2 regions of the Kribbella sp. VKM Ac-2571 genome follow, and region 1 is predicted to be linked to the other one. Evidence: riboswitches for the same ligand, from Rfam matches in the RefSeq annotation. Region 1 holds a riboswitch; the other holds the start of a gene.
What was found. A riboswitch is a leader RNA that binds a small molecule or an ion and turns the genes downstream of it on or off. The one in region 1 is predicted to bind FMN.
Positions count from the first base shown of each region.

Region 2: another riboswitch for FMN. It lies ahead of ribB (3,4-dihydroxy-2-butanone-4-phosphate synthase); the one in region 1 lies ahead of ribD (bifunctional diaminohydroxyphosphoribosylaminopyrimidine deaminase/5-amino-6-(5-phosphoribosylamino)uracil reductase RibD).

Region 1 covers NZ_SNWS01000005.1:65,846-73,659, forward strand. Annotated here, with positions in the region: gene EV651_RS12845 (bifunctional 3,4-dihydroxy-2-butanone-4-phosphate synthase/GTP cyclohydrolase II) at 1-642, opposite strand, end outside; gene pnuC (nicotinamide riboside transporter PnuC) at 643-1,317, opposite strand; gene EV651_RS12855 (riboflavin synthase) at 1,314-1,955, opposite strand; gene ribD (bifunctional diaminohydroxyphosphoribosylaminopyrimidine deaminase/5-amino-6-(5-phosphoribosylamino)uracil reductase RibD) at 1,956-2,984, opposite strand; FMN riboswitch at 3,173-3,306, opposite strand; gene EV651_RS12865 (ABC transporter substrate-binding protein) at 3,514-4,383, shown strand; gene EV651_RS12870 (amino acid ABC transporter permease) at 4,383-5,138, shown strand; gene EV651_RS12875 (amino acid ABC transporter ATP-binding protein) at 5,125-5,862, shown strand; gene EV651_RS12880 (polysaccharide deacetylase family protein) at 5,947-6,666, shown strand; gene EV651_RS12885 (polysaccharide deacetylase family protein) at 6,784-7,530, shown strand; gene EV651_RS12890 (HAD-IIA family hydrolase) at 7,527-7,814, opposite strand, start outside.
Region 2 covers NZ_SNWS01000008.1:257,823-265,636, reverse strand. Annotated here, with positions in the region: gene EV651_RS19745 (ABC transporter substrate-binding protein) at 1-961, shown strand, start outside; gene EV651_RS19740 (carbohydrate ABC transporter permease) at 964-1,863, shown strand; gene EV651_RS19735 (carbohydrate ABC transporter permease) at 1,979-2,866, shown strand; gene EV651_RS19730 (sugar phosphate isomerase/epimerase) at 2,877-3,872, shown strand; gene EV651_RS19725 (transketolase) at 3,869-4,747, shown strand; gene EV651_RS19720 (transketolase family protein) at 4,744-5,712, shown strand; gene ribB (3,4-dihydroxy-2-butanone-4-phosphate synthase) at 5,696-6,310, opposite strand; FMN riboswitch at 6,395-6,528, opposite strand; gene EV651_RS19710 (DUF4038 domain-containing protein) at 6,573-7,814, shown strand, end outside.

The DNA of each region.
Region 1 (7,814 bases):
CGCGACCTTCTGGATCTGGGATTCGGTACGGCGCCGGTACCGGATCAGGTCGTCGATCGACACCAGGACCAGCCCGTGCTCGTCCGCGAACGTGCGCAGTTCGAGCCCGCGCTTCATCGTCCCGTCGTCGTTCACCAGCTCCGAGATCACCGCGGCCGGCGTCAGACCGGCCATCCGCGCCAGATCGATCGACGCCTCCGTGTGCCCGGGGCGAACCAGTACGCCGCCCTCGCGACCGCGCAACGGGAACACGTGCCCCGGCTGCACCAGGTCGTACGGCTCCGAGGCCGAGTCGGTCAGCACCCGGATCGTCCGCGCCCGGTCGGCGGCCGAGATCCCGGTCGCGATGCCGTCGCGGGCATCGACCGAAATCGTGTACGCCGTGCGCATCTTCTCCCGGTTGTGCGGCGTCATCAACGGGATCCCGAGCCGGTCGAGCTCCGCGCCTTCCATCGGCACACACACCACGCCGGAGCTGTACCGGATCAGGAACGCCAGCAGCTCCGGCGTCGCCTTGGACGCGGCAAAGATCAGGTCGCCCTCGTTCTCGCGGTCCTCGTCGTCGACGACGATCACCGGCCGGCCGGCGCGGATCTCGTCGATCGCGTGCTCGATCGTGTCGAGCTTCAGTACGTCGCCCATCTAACCCACCACCACAGGCTCAGGAGCTTGGACCCGCTCACGATTCTGGATCTTCCACCACGACACGAATCCGACGACGCAGAACAGCCCGTACACGATGTACATCGTCGCCGACGGGTAGAACTTGGCCTGCACCAGCAGCGGTACGCCGACCACGTCGACGGCGATCCAGATCAGCCAGAACTCGACGAAGCCACGCGCCATCCCGTACGTCGCCAGGATCGACCCGGTGAGGATCCACGCGTCCCACTGCGGGCCCCACGATCCGAGCTCACGCAGCACGAAGTACGAGATCGCGTACAGCACCACCGCGATGCCGCCGAGCTCGAGCCGCTCGCGGGCGGTCGCCCACCGCGGCTGGACGCCCGTGGCGGCGCCGCCGTGACGGGTCTGGTACCAGCGGTACCACCCGTAGAGGCTGACGATCGCGAAGAACACCTGGCGGCCGGCCTGCCCCCAGAGGTCCTTGTCCTGCGGGGTGTCGAAGATTCCGCCGACGAAGACCGTGAACAGCAGGACGTTGCCGACGATGCCGACCGGCCACGCCGACACCAGCCGGCGCATGCCGAACAGTGCACTGGCCAGACCGAACACGTTGCCGACGATCTCCCGGACCAGGACCTCCGAGCCGGCGATCGTCACCGTGGAGTGCAACAGCCAGTCGATCGGGTTCACCGCACGCCTCCGTTGTCGTTCACGATGCTGTCCTTCACATTGCCTGCGGTAAGAAGTCTTTCGACGTACTTCGCGATCACGTCCACCTCGAGGTTGACGGTGTCGCCGACCGAGCTCCCGCCCAGCACGGTCAGCTCCAGCGTGGTCGGGATCAGGCTGACCCCGAACGTCCCGGAGGCGTCGTCGACATCGGTCACGGTCAGCGAGACACCGTCGATCGCGATCGAGCCCTTCTCGGCGACGTACTTGAGGATCTCCGGGGACGTCGCGATCCGGACGTCCTCCCAGTGCTCCCCCGGCGTCCGGCCGGCGATCGTGCCGGTGCCGTCGACGTGGCCCTGGACGATGTGCCCGCCGAGCCGTTCGTGCGCGGCGACGGCCCGCTCGAGGTTGACCGGCGAGCCCTTCTGCAGACCGCCGAGGCTGGTCCGCTGCAGCGTCTCGCGCATCACGTCCGCGGTGAACACGCCGCCGCCGTACTCCACCACCGTCAGGCAACAGCCGTTGACCGCGATCGAGGCGCCGTGCGCGGCGTCCTCGGTCACCTTCGGTCCGCGGATGGTGAGCCGCGCGGCGTCGCCGTCGAGCAGGTCCAGGGACTCGACGGTGCCGAGTTCTTCGATGATGCCGGTGAACATCTACTTTCCTCCCAGAGGAACCAGGGTCAGCCGGACGTCGTCGCCGAGGCGGGTGACATCCGCTAGCTTGAACCGCCGCAGGTGGTCGATCGATTCCGCGCCGAGGTCGCCGACCGCGGCGTACCCGGAACCGAGCACGGCCGGGGCGACGTACGCGACGATCTGGTCGACCAGACCGGCGCGCAGGAACGCGGCGGCCAGGGTCGGGCCGCCTTCGAGCCAGAGGTGCCGGATCTGCCGGTCGTCCAACTGCCGGAGCACCTCGGCGGGATCGTGGGTCGGCAGCAGCAATGTCTCCGCGCGGTCGTTGCGGACCCGCGCGGTGGGTGGGATCTCACGGTCGCCGACGACCACCCGCAACGGCTGCCGCGCCGCGGGTACGTCGTGCTCGTCGCGAACCGTCAGCTCAGGGTCGTCGACCAGCACCGTCTGGGTGCCGACGGCGATCGCGTCGCACTCGGCCCGCTGCCGGTGGACGTCGGCGCGCGCGATCGGACCGGTGATCCACTTACTGCTCCGGTCCGGGGCCGCGGACCGTCCGTCGAGCGTGGTCGCGAACTTCCAGGTCACGAACGGCCGCCCCATCCGGACGCTGTGCAACCAGACGTGGTTGACCGCCTCGGCCTCGGACTGCAGAACGCCTTGAACGACGTCGATGTTCTTGTTCCGCAGCTTGTCCGCGCCGCCGGAAGCGGTCCGGTTCGGATCGGGTACGGCGTACACGACCCGAGCGACCTCGGCCTCGATCAGGGCGTCCGCGCACGGACCGGTCCGGCCGGTGTGGTTGCACGGCTCGAGCGTGACGTACGCCGTACCGCCGCGGGCTCGTGCCCCGGCCATCCGGAGCGCCTCGATCTCGGCATGCGGGCCGCCGGCCACGGCATGGAAGCCCTCGCCCACCGGATGCCCGTCGCGGCCGGTGATCACGCACCCGACCACCGGATTCGGATGGGTGCTGCCGGTGCCTCTCGCAGCCAACTCGACAGCACGCCGCATCCAGGCGATGTCGATCGGCGACGCGTCGTTCACTTCTCGGGCCCCTCGTCGTCACGGACGCACTCCGGGGCCTCGACCGGCACGTCTGCTCCGTCGCCCTCACCGTCCGGACCACTCGTCCGGCCCGGTCTCGCGGTCCGTCGCCGGACCTCTCGCCGCCGCGTCCCGTGGGCTGTGCAGTCCACGCTCCGCGCCGTCGGGCGCCAGAGCACACCCGCCGACCGCGTGCGCCTCCCATCCGGACTTTCACCGTCGGTCCTGGAATTCCACCAGGTCAACCGATCGCCGAACCGCAGCGACCGGGTCGCGGACTGTAACCGCCGGCTCGGAATTACACCGACCCCGGAGCACGCGAGTGGGTTCACTCGTGCTTCAAGTATGCCCCTCCCCGCAACCCGCACCACGACCCAGGTCACATCGTGAGCTGATATAGCACGATTTGAGTAGACATTCGGCGCTGTCTCAGGCTTTGTCGGCGGGGAATGTGGGTCGCTCGCCTGGTGTTGGCTTGCTGCGGCGGGGCGAACCGTCCTGCCTTCGTTGACGTTGTGAGGAGACAGTCGTGCGCGCGTTCGGCGCTTTTCGGCGGGTTGTCGCAGTGGTCGGGGCCATCACCTTGGCGAGCGCGATGGTTGCCTGTGGCAGCAATCAGGACGATGCCGCGGCCGGCGGCCAGGATCTGGGGCTGATGAAGGCGGGGACGCTGCGGATCGGGACCCTGACCGACGCGCCGCCGAACGTCTACGTGAAGGACGGGAAGTTCACCGGGTTCGACAACGACCTGATCACCGCGGTCGCGGCGAAGCTGAACCTGAAGCCGGAGTTCGTCGGGACCGACTTCTCGGCGCTGCTGTCGCAGGTGAACGGCGGCCAGTTCGACCTCGGCAGCTCGTCGATCACGGTCACCGAGGCGCGGAAGAATACGGTTGCGTTCAGCAACGGGTACGACTTCGGCTACCTCGGCCTGGTTACCACCAAGAACGCTAGCTCTAATTCTTTGGCGATCACGTCGTTCGACCAGCTCACCGGCAAGCGCGTCGTGGTCGTCCAGGGCACCGTCCAGGACGACTACGCCACGCAGAAGAACCTGAACCCGGTCCGCGTCCCGAACTACAACGCCGCGCTCGGCCAGCTCAAGGCCGGTACGGCGGACGCCTGGGTCTCGCCCGCCGAGATCGGCGAGAAGATGGCGAAGGAGCAAGGCGGCGGCACGGTGATCCTGGCCGCGAAGGAGCTGAGCGACGCGCCGATGGCGTTCGCGGTGGCGAAGAGCAACGACAAGCTCCGCGAAGCCGTGAACAAGGCGCTCGACGAGGTGATCGCCGACGGCACCTGGACCAAGCTGGTCGAGCAGTACTACCCGGGTCGCGCCGTACCGGCGAACTTCAAGCCGGGCAGCGGATCGGTCAAGTTCACGGCTCCCAAAGCCTGATGGACATCTGGTCCACCCTGAACGACACCTTCCTCGACTGGGAGTCGATGAAGGCGGTCCTGCCCGAGATGCTGAAGGTAGGACTGGTCAACACCCTGATTCTGGCGGCCGCCTCGGTCGTGCTGGGCACCCTGCTCGGTATGCTCGTGGCGGTCCTCGCCCTGTCCAGCAAGCGCTGGCTGCGCTGGCCGGCGAAGCTCTACACCGACATCTTCCGCGGCCTGCCCGCGATCCTGACCATCCTGCTGATCGGCCAGGGCCTGTCCCCGATCACCCGGCACTGGTGGGGCCCGAACCCGTACCCGCTCGGCATTCTCGCGCTCTCCCTGATCGCCGCGGCGTACATCGGCGAGATCTTCCGTTCCGGAATCCAGAGTGTGGAGAAAGGGCAGCTCGAGGCCGCCCGTGCACTGGGCTTCAGCTACACGAGCGGCATGCGGCTGGTCGTCATCCCGCAAGGGGTACGTCGGGTGCTGCCGGCGCTGGTGAACCAGTTCATCGCGCTCGTGAAGGAGTCGAGCCTGGTGTACTTCCTCGGTCTGCTGGCGAGCCAGCGCGAACTGTTCCGGATCGGTCAGGACGCGGCCGCGACCAACGGCAACCTGTCCCCGTTGCTGCTCGCGGGCATCTTCTACCTGGTGATCACGGTCCCGCTGACGCACTTGGTCAACCACTTCGACAAGCGGCTACGCGAAGGACGACCGGTCGAGTCGGAGGACGTACAACTGGAGGAGCTCGCGCATGCGAACCGTTGAGGCAGCCAGCCTGGAGGTGAGCGGTGTCGAGCTCGCGTTCGGCACCAACAAGGTGCTGCGCGGCGTCGATCTCGTCGTACCGGCCGGGCAGACCGCCTGCGTGATCGGCCCGTCGGGGTCCGGGAAGTCGACGCTGCTGCGTGCGATCAACCGGCTGCTCGAACCGGACGCGGGTGATGTGAAGCTCGGCGGCGAGTCGGTACTGCGGGGCGATGCCGACGTACTGCGACGGCGCATCGGCATGGTGTTCCAGCACTTCAACCTGTTCCCGCACAAGAGCGTGCTCGACAACATCACGCTTCCGCTGCGCAAGATCAAGAAGCTCGACGCCGAGGCCGCACAGGCGGCCGCCCGCGCGCAGCTCGAGTTGGTCGGCCTGGCGCACAAGGCCGGAGCGCGGCCCGGGAACCTGTCCGGCGGTCAGCAGCAGCGGGTCGCGATCGCGCGGGCGCTGGCGATGGAGCCCGAGGTGATGCTCTTCGACGAGGCCACGTCGGCGCTGGATCCCGAGCTGGTCAAGGGCGTGCTGTCGCTGATGGCGGACCTCGCCGAGGCCGGGATGACGATGGTCGTGGTCACCCACGAAATGGGGTTCGCCCGCGAGGTCGCCGACCAGGTGGCCTTCATGGACCACGGCGTCGTCGTCGAGTCCGGCGTACCCGAACAGATCTTCGACGCCGCCGAGTCGGCTCGGTTGCGCCAGTTCCTCTCCCAAGTGCTCTGAGACCGTCCGCTCTGGCCCCAAGAGACATCTGGGCGCACGATGGAAGAACCCCGTTCGGGGGTGGAGCAGCAACTGGGGGTAGTCATGTCTCCGTATCGTCGGTCGGCCGGGCGGTCCAGCCGGTTCGTGATCGCAGCAGTCGCCATCGCACTCTCGGCTGCGCTCGGCCTGGTGGCGACGGCCGCGCCGCAAGCCACGAGCCGAGCAGCCACCAGCTCGGTCGCGCAGGCCAGTGCGACGAGCAAGTACGTGTATCTCACCTTCGACGACGGCCCGAGTTCGCGCTACACCGCGCAGATCCTGAAGATCCTTCGCGCATACGGGGCGAGAGCGACCTTCTTCGAGATCGGCCAGAACGTTGCGCGCTACCCGTCCCTGACCCGACGGGTCTATCAGCAGGGCAACAGCGTGCAGAACCACACCTGGTCGCACCCGGACCTCCGGCACGTCTCCGCGAGCGCGTTCAGGTACCAGGTCCAGAAGACGGACCGGTACATCCGGGCCCAGACGGGGTACACCCCGCGCTGTCTCCGGCCGCCGTACGGCGGGACGAACAAACTGGTCTCGCGGAGGGCCGCCGCCCTCGGCAAGAGCATCCGTGTGTGGACCATCGACACCCGCGACTGGTCCCGCCCGGGAACGTCGGTGATCGTGCGCCGGGCACTGGCGAACGTACACAGCGGTTCGGTGATCCTGATGCACGACGGCGGCGGCAACCGCAGCCAGACGGTCGCGGCGCTGCCGACGATCCTGCGGACCCTGAAGGCCAGAGGCTACGGCTTCACCACGATGTCGTGCACCTGATGCGCGTCCGCTATCCGTGACTTGTTGACGGGGAAGCGGCGTGGTGCCTGGCTTTCGCGGCCGTCGCACCCAGGGTTGACCGCAGGAAGCGAACCACCCACCGCCCTGGGGGGATGCATGGATGTTCGTTTGACGCGGTCCGGTCATCGCATGATCGGGCTCGCGATGATGATGCTGGTGAGCGCGGTGATCGGCTCGGTGGTCGTCGCTGCGGCGAAGTCACCGGCCGGACAACCCACGCCCACGCCCACGTCCACTCCACCCGCAGCGGCACCGGCGACGCCGACGAAGACGCCGCTGCCGACCAAGTACGTCGTACTGACGTTCGACGACGGGCCTGATGCCACCTACACCCCGATGGTGCTCGGCATCCTCGCGCAGTACGGCGCCAAGGCGACGTTCTTCGAGGTCGGGCAGAACGTCCAGAAGCATCCCGAGCTGACCAAGCGGGTCCACGAGGCCGGCCACAGCGTGCAGAACCACACCTGGACGCACGCCGACCTCCGCAACCTCGGCGCGGCCGCGTTCCGGCAGCAGGTGACGTCGACGGATACGACCATCCGGACACAGATCGGCAGTACGCCGGCCTGCCTGCGACCGCCGTACGGCGGGGTGAACGCAACCGTCCGGCAACGGGCGAAGGCACTCGGCAAGGACCTCGTCGTGTGGACCGTGGACTCGCGGGACTGGACCAAGCCCGGTACGGCGGCGATCGTGCAACGTGTGCTGAAGAACGTGCACAGCGGCTCGGTGATCCTGATGCACGACGGCGGCGGCAACCGCACCCAGACTGTGGCGGCATTGCCTGTGATCCTCAAGGCCCTGAAGGCCCAGGGCTACGGTTTCCGCGTTCTGACCTGCTAGGACATCGCGGTCACGAGCGGTACGACGTCGGCGATCGACTGGACCACGCGGGTCGGGCGGTACGGGAAGCGCTCGACCTCGTGGTCGGCGGTCGATCCGGACAGCACGAGCACGCTCCGCAGGCCTGCCTCGAGACCGCTGATGATGTCGGTGTCCATCCGGTCACCGATCATCACGGTGGTCTCGGAGTGCCCCTCGATCCGGTTCAGGGCGCTGCGCATCATCAGCGGGTTCGGCTTGCCGACGAAGTACGGCGCGACGCCTGTGGCCCGGGTGATGAGCGC
Region 2 (7,814 bases), on a different contig from region 1:
CAGTCCGTTCGCGAAGGCGAAGCAGGTGCTCGACCTGGCGCCGTACTACCAGAAGTACGGGTGGGACAGCTCGATTAACAAGCAGGCGATCGAGGGCATGACCTTCGAAGGCATGAAGGCCGGCCTGCCGTTGCTGTCGCTCGGTCTCGGGGCCTGGTACAACAAGTCGCTGTTCGCCAAGGCCGGCGTGAGCGCGCCACCGAAGAGCTATGCCGAGCTGGAGGAGGTCAACGACAAGCTGGTCGCCGTCGGCGTCACGCCGTGTGGCCTGGGCGGAAAGTACGGCTGGGACATCATGCGGCTGTTCGAGTACCTGCTCGAGCACACCGCCGGCCCGGAGCTGCACGACAAGCTGCTGACCGGTGACGAGAGCTGGGACCGGCCGGAGGTGGTCGAGGCGTTCACGCTCTTCAAGAAGTGGCAGGACAAGAAGTGGCTGCCGCAGGGTGCGCTGGGCCTGGACCCGTCCGATGTCGAACCGTGGTACGTGCAGGGCAAGACGGCGTACACCATCGTCGGCCCCTGGACGGAGGCCGCCGCCATCCTGTCCGCGAAGAAGAGCCCGTCGGGCTTCGGCAACTTCGAGCTGCCGACCGACAAGTCACCCGCCCGGCACTCCGGGTTCGTCGAGGGCTACATGATCAACGCCCAGGCGAGCAACCCGGACAAGGCGGCCGAACTGCTGGACTTCCTGGCCAAGCCGGAGACCCAGAAGGCCTTGCAGATCACCGCCTCGACCGTCAAGGGCGCCGAGCCGGACCCGAAGTCGCTGCCGCTGTCGGCCGAGTGGGCGCAGAAGTACGGGAGCAACCCGTTCTACACGATTCAGGACCAGGCGTTCCCGAAGAAGCAGGCCGACCAGTACTTCAGCGTGCAGAGTGATCTGCTGCAGGGGTCGGTCAAGCCGGACGCGGCGGCGAAGAAGATGCAGGAGATCGTCTCTGCCTGGGCGAAGAGCTGAGCATGGCAACGACTGTCGCGCTCTCCAAACCCCAACGTGGCGGCCGCTGGTCCCCGTGGTTGTTCGCCCTGCCCGCGCTCATCGTGTACGTCGGGTTCCTGGTGTACCCGGCGGTGTCGTCGCTGTGGTTCAGCCTGACCAACTGGGACGGACTGAGCGCGACGTACAAGTTCGTCGGCCTGGACAACTACCTGAAGATGCCCAGTGACCCGGTCGTCGTGACCGCGGTGAAGAACAACCTGATCTGGACCGTGGTCACGATCGCCGTACCGACCGTCATCGGTCTGCTGCTGGCGATCGCGCTGAACGGGAAGGTGCACGGCAAGCCGATCCTGCGGCTGATCTTCTACACCCCGGCCGTCCTGCCGCTCGTGTCCATCGCGAGCATCTGGGGCTGGTTGTACAACCCGCAGTACGGCGCGATCAACTCGTTCCTCAGGTTGCTCGGGCTCGACGGACTCGCCCAGCCCTGGCTCGGGCAGGACTCGACCGCCTTGTGGGCCGTGATGGTCCCGGCGATCTGGTTGCGCACCGGCTTCCCGATGTTGCTCTATTTGGCCGCGTTGCAGGGCATTCCGAACGAGCTCTACGAGGCGGCGACCGTCGACGGGGCGACGAAATGGCAGCAGTTCTGGCACGTGACGATGCCGAGCCTGCGGCCGGCGCACTACATCGTGCTGGCGCTGTCTTTGATCGACTCGTTCAAGGTCTTCGACATGATCTATGCGATGACGTACGGCGGCCCGGGTACGTCGACGCAGGTGATGGGAACGTGGATGTACTTCAACGTCTTCCAGTACTACCAGGCCGGCTACGGCACCGCGATCGCTGTCGTGATCACCCTGGTGGCCGTCGCTGTCGGCATCCCGTACGTACGCTCCCAGACGAGGGAGGCCTCATGACTGTACTAATGCCACGCCTCCGGCGCGGCGGGTCATGGGGCTGTGACTCCCGGTCTTCCCTCGTCGCTTCGGTCGCTTCGCTCCCTGCGCTCCTCAGTCCAGACCGGGAGGCCCCATGACCGTGACTGCTCCGGTTCGGGTCGACGTGCCGATCGAGTCCGTCGAGCCCGCGAAGGCGCCGAGGACGAGGCGTGGTCTGGTGATGACGCTGGTTCTCATCGTTGTCGCGCTGTTCTGGATCTCGCCGCTGGCGCTGCTGGTGATCACCGCGGTACGTCCGCTGTCGGACTTCATCGGGAACGGGCCGCTCTCCTGGCCCGCGGACTTCACCTGGAAGAACTTCTCGGACGCGTGGGGGATCGGCAACTTCGCCACGACGTACAAGAACAGCGCGATCCTGGCCCTGATCAAGGTGCCGCTCGGGGTGCTGGTGTCGGCGATGCTCGGGTTCGCGCTGGCCAAGCTGCGGATGAAGTTCCGCCGGACGGTGATGTTCACGGTGTTCCTCGGGCTGACCATCCCGATCTACATCACGATCGTCCCGGTCTTCATCATGATGCGCTCGGCCGGTGCGACCGACAGCATCTTCGGGCTGATCGGGCCGTACCTGGCCTTCGGCATCCCGTTCGAGGTGCTGGTGCTGCAGTCGTTCTTCCGGCAGCTCCCGGACGAGATCATCGAGGCCGCCCGGGTGGACGGCGCCGGTGACTGGCGGGTGTTCTTCACGATGATCCTGCCGCTGTCGGTCCCGGCCCTGGTGACCGTGGCGATCCTGGACGCGGTCGCGACCTGGAACGAGTTCCTGTTCGCGCTGATCCTGCTGAACTCGGACGCGCACAAGACCATCCCGGTCGGGCTGCTGAACTTCCAGGGCCAGTTCGCCAACAACAACACCGGCCTCGCGGCAGGCATTCTGATCGCCGTGGTGCCGATCCTCATTGCTTACACCTTGCTTCAGCGTTGGATCGTCGGCGGACTCACCGCCGGTTCTCTCAAGGGTTAGGACACAAGATATGACTGACATGCCGGTCTTCGGCGCAGGGATCTGGCACTTCGCGACGTACAAGGACCGCTATGCCACCGACGGGTACGGCGAACCCGTCGGACTGCTCGAGCAGATCGACCGCGCCGGTGCGGTCGGCGACCTGTCCGTCGTCGACCTGAACTGGCCGTTCGCCGGGTACGACGGGACGCTCGACGAGGTGAAGGCCGCGCTGCAGCGGAACAACCTGAAGGCGATCGCGATCACGCCGGAGATCTACACCCGAGACTTCGTCAAGGGCTCGCTGACCAACCCGGACCCCGGCGTCCGCAAGCAGGCGCTGGAGCTGTTGCACCAGGCAACCGAACTCGCCAAGGACCTGGGCTGTTCGTACGTGAAGCTGTGGCCGGGTCAGGACGGCTGGGACTACCCGTTCCAGGTGAACTACCACGACATCTGGAACCTGGCGCTGGACGGGCTCAAGGAACTGGTGAGCGCGCATCCGGACATCAACTTCGTGATCGAGTACAAGCCGCGCGAGCCGCGGGTGAAGATCATCTTCCCGAACGTCGCCCGGACGCTGCTCGGCATCGAGAAGATCGGCCTGCCCAACCTGGGCATCCTGCTCGACTTCGGCCACTCGCTCTACGGCCAGGAGACACCGGCCGACGCGGCGCAGCTTGCGATCGACTACGGGCGGTTGTTCGCGATCGACGTCAACGACAACCTGCGCGGCTGGGACGACGACATGGTCGTGGGCTCGGTGCACTTGGTCGAGACATTCGAGTTCTTCCACACGCTACGCAAGAACAACTGGGAGGGCGTCTGGCAGCTCGACCAGTTCCCGTTCCGCGAGGACAGCGTCCAGGCCGCGAAGCAGGCGATCACGTTCCTCAAGGCGATCCACCACGCGCTCGACGTACTGGACGACGATGCCCTCGCCGCCGCGCAGGCCTCGCACGACGCGCTCGCCGCGCAGAAGCTGGTCCAGAAGGTGCTGCTGAGTTCGATGGCGGAGATCGTATGAGTCTGACAGTCGAGCACACGACGATGCCGGTGCTCGGCCGGCTGCCGGTCCACAGCAGTCGCGCCGAGCAGATCGCGCACATCGCCGAGGCCGCCAAGCAGATCCGGATCCAGGACCTCAAGCTGGTCCACCACGCCGGCGCCGGGCACATCGGCGGTGACTTCTCCGCGATCGACATCCTGGCCACGCTGTACGGCGCTGTGCTCGACATCTCGCCCGCGACGGTGAACGACCCCGAGCGGGACCGCTTCATCCTGAGCAAGGGGCATGTCGCGGGAGCGCTCTACACGACGCTGGCCGCGTTCGGGTTCCTGCCGGTCGAGGACCTCGCGACGTTCCTCAAGCCGCTGTCCGCGCTGAACGGGCACCCGAACCGGAACAAGGTCGCCGGCGTCGAGGCCAACACCGGTCCACTCGGGCACGGCCTGCCGGTCGCGGTCGGTCATGCCCTGTCGGCGAAGCTCGACGTCTCGTTGCGCCGTACCTATGTGCTGGTCGGTGACGGTGAGCTGCAGGAGGGCTCGAACTGGGAGGCGATGATGGCAGCCTCGCAGTACCAGCTGGACCGGCTGACAGTGATCGTCGACCGGAACCGGCTGCAGCAGGGCGCGACCACCAAGGAGACCAACGACCTCGACCCGTTGCCGGAGAAGGCGGCCGCGTTCGGGTTCGCGGTGGTCGAGGTGAACGGTCACGACCACGGCGAGCTGCTCGACGTGCTGTCCGCCGTACCGTTCCGGCCGGGCAAGCCGACGTTCGTGATCGCCCACACGCACAAGGGCCATCCGATCTCGTTCATGAGCAACAACGTCGCCTGGCACCACCGCGTACCCGATGCCGCTGAGTACCAGCAGGCCCTGAAGGAGCTGCAATGACCGTCCTCGAGACCCGCTCGATCGCGGACCAGCCGCGGTACGACTGCCGGGACGCGTACGTCGAGACGCTCGCCGAGCTGGCCGAGGCCGATCACCGGATCGTTGGTGTGGTCAACGACTCGGTCGGGTCGAGCAAGCTGAACAGCTTCCGCAAGGCGTTCCCGGACCGGCTGATCAACGTCGGCATCGCCGAGCAGGACATGGTCGGCGTCGCGTCCGGGCTGGCCAACGGCGGCCGGATCCCGTTCGTCTCGGCGGCGTCCTGCTTCCTCACCGCCCGCGCGCTCGAGCAGATCAAGGCCGACGTCGCGTACTCGAACACCAACGTGAAGCTCTGCGGCATGAGCCCCGGCGTCGCGTACGGCGAACTCGGCCCGACGCACCACTCGATCGAGGACATCGCCTGGCTGCGCGCGATCGCCAACATGACGATCATCGTTCCGGCCGACCCGATCGAGACGGCGGCGGCGTTGCGCTGGGCGGCGGCCTCGGACGGGCCGGTGTTCATCCGGGTCAGCCGGATGAGCGTGCCGAAGGTCTACGCCGAGGACTACGAGTTCGAGCTGGGCAAGGCGATCACGGTTCGCGACGGGAGCGATGTGACGCTGATCAGCAACGGGACCGTGCTGTGGCGGGCGCTGGCCGCCGCCGAACGGCTCGCGGAGGAAGGGATCTCGGCCCGGGTGCTGTCGATGCCGACGGTCAAGCCGCTGGACACCGACGCCGTGGTCGCGGCCGCGCGGGAGACGGCCGGCATCGTGACCGCGGAGGAAGCGGTGTCCGGCGGCGGTCTCGGCGGTGCCGTTGCCGAGACCGTCGTACAGCATCATCCGGCGCGGGTGTCGATCCTCGGGTTCCCCGAGTTCGCGCCCACGGGGTCGGCCGGCTATCTGCTGGACCGCTACGGCTTGTCCCCCGAGGGCATCGCGGATGCCGCCCGCAACCTGGTCACGACAGGTAAGTGACGAGATCCGCGATCGAGATCATCGCGAGACCATGAGCGTCGGCGAACGCGCGCAGGTCCGCGCCTGCCATCAGCGTGCCGTCGTCGTTCATGAGTTCGCCGATCACGCCGACCGGTGGCAGCCCGGCGAGCCGGACGAGTTCGACGGTGGCCTCGGTGTGACCGGGCCGCTGCCGGACTCCGCCGGCGACCGCGCGCAACGGCAGGATGTGGCCGGGCCGGATCAGGTCCGCGGGCTGCGCCGAGGGATCGGCCAGCACACGGACGGTCCGCGCCCGGTCGGCGGCGGAGATGCCGGTCCCGACACCGGTCGCCGCATCCACCGACACGGTGTACGCCGTACGCAGGCTGTCCTGGTTGTTCGGCACCATCAGCGGCAGCTCGAGCCGGTCCAGGATCTCCGGCGCCGCGGGCGCGCAGACGTATCCGCTGGTGTGACGGACGAGCAGGGCCATCAGCTCGGGCGTCGCGAGGCTCGCGGCGAAGGTCAGGTCGCCTTCGTTCTCGCGGTCCTCGTCGTCGACGACCACGACCGGCCGCCCGGCGGCGAGCTCGGCGACAACGTGTTCGATGGTGTCCAGGCTGGTCACGGTGTTCACGATCGTTGTCCTCTCGGGCAGTGCACTCAGAGCACTCCGGGGCAACGACAAGCTCCACGACCCAGGTCAGGGGACGTGCAGCTGCCACGTGCGTCTTCCCATCCGGACTTTCACCGTCGGTCCCGGAGTTCCACCAGGTCAACCGCTCCTTCTCACGAAGTCACGGGTCGCGGACTGTCACCGCCGGCTCGGAATTTCACCGACCCCAGAGCACGTGTGTTATTCCCATCAGCTTAACGGCAACGAGCATCCCTGGAGTGTCATGTCCATCTCATCCGTCTGGCGGGAGATCGAACTCACACTGTCCGCTGCCGAGGAGTGGGTGGAGTTCGCCCACGACAGTGGTCTCGTCCTCCGGCGCCCGGTTTTCTGGGACGGGGCGGACGTGCACCGCGTCCGTTTCGCGCCACCGCAGGCGGGTCGCTGGCGTTGGACCCACGGCGCGGAGGGCGCCGGCGAGAGCGGTGAGTTGGAGGTGCGTACGGCGGACAGCGACGAGGCGAACCCGTTCTACCGGCACGGGTTCTGGCGGATGTCGCCCGGTGGGCGCAGCCTGGTGCACGCGGATGGCACGCCTGCTCTGCTCGTCGCGGACACCGCGTGGGCGTTGCCGTGGCGGGCGACCCCCGACCAGGTCCGCGAGTACGCCGCCGACCGCCAGGCGAAGGGGTTCAACGCGGTCCTGCTGATGACCGTCCAACCGGACATGCGCGCCGTCGGGCCGCGCGACCGGACCCAGGACGAGGGGTTCGCGGTCGGCTTCGAGGATCTCGCCGACGCTCACCTGAACCAGATGAACGTCGAGTACTTCCAGTACCTCGACGTACTGCTCGACATCTTGGTCGAGCACGGCCTGGTCCCGGTCCTGCAGCCCGTGTTCCAGGGCTTCGGCTGGAAGGGCCTCGACGTCGCGGGCACCGTCGTACCGCCATCCGAGTACGCCGCCTATTGCCGCTATCTCGTCGCGCGGTACGGCGCTCGGCCGGCCGTCTACCTGGTCGGCGGGGACGGCTCCGGTCACGAACCGCAGACTGCCGCCGGAGGAGCTGAAGTGCACGCCGTCGACTGCTACGCGCAGCCGACCGGTATCCACTACCGGCCGCACATCCGCGCGAATGCTCACCAGGACGCGGACTGGCTGGACTTCCAGTGGTGTCAGACCGGGCACACCGGCGAGCACGTGGCGGAGCGGGTCGCGGACATGTGGCGCAACGAGCCGGTGAAGGCAGTCGCGAACGGCGAGCCGACGTACGAGCACACCGGCCGGACGGGTATGGCCGAGGGCTGGTGGCAGGGGCACGAGGCGTGGAGCAACCTGTGCGCGGGCGGCACGATGGGCGTCGTCTACGGTGCGGGCAGCCTGTGGCAGTGGCGACTGCACGCGGAGGAGCCGGGCCACGCCGAGTTCTTCCTCGCACCCGGCGCGGGCTGGCGCGAGGCGATCGACTTCGAAGGATCGACGTACGTCGGACTGCTCGGAAAGATCCTGGACGGGTTGCCGACC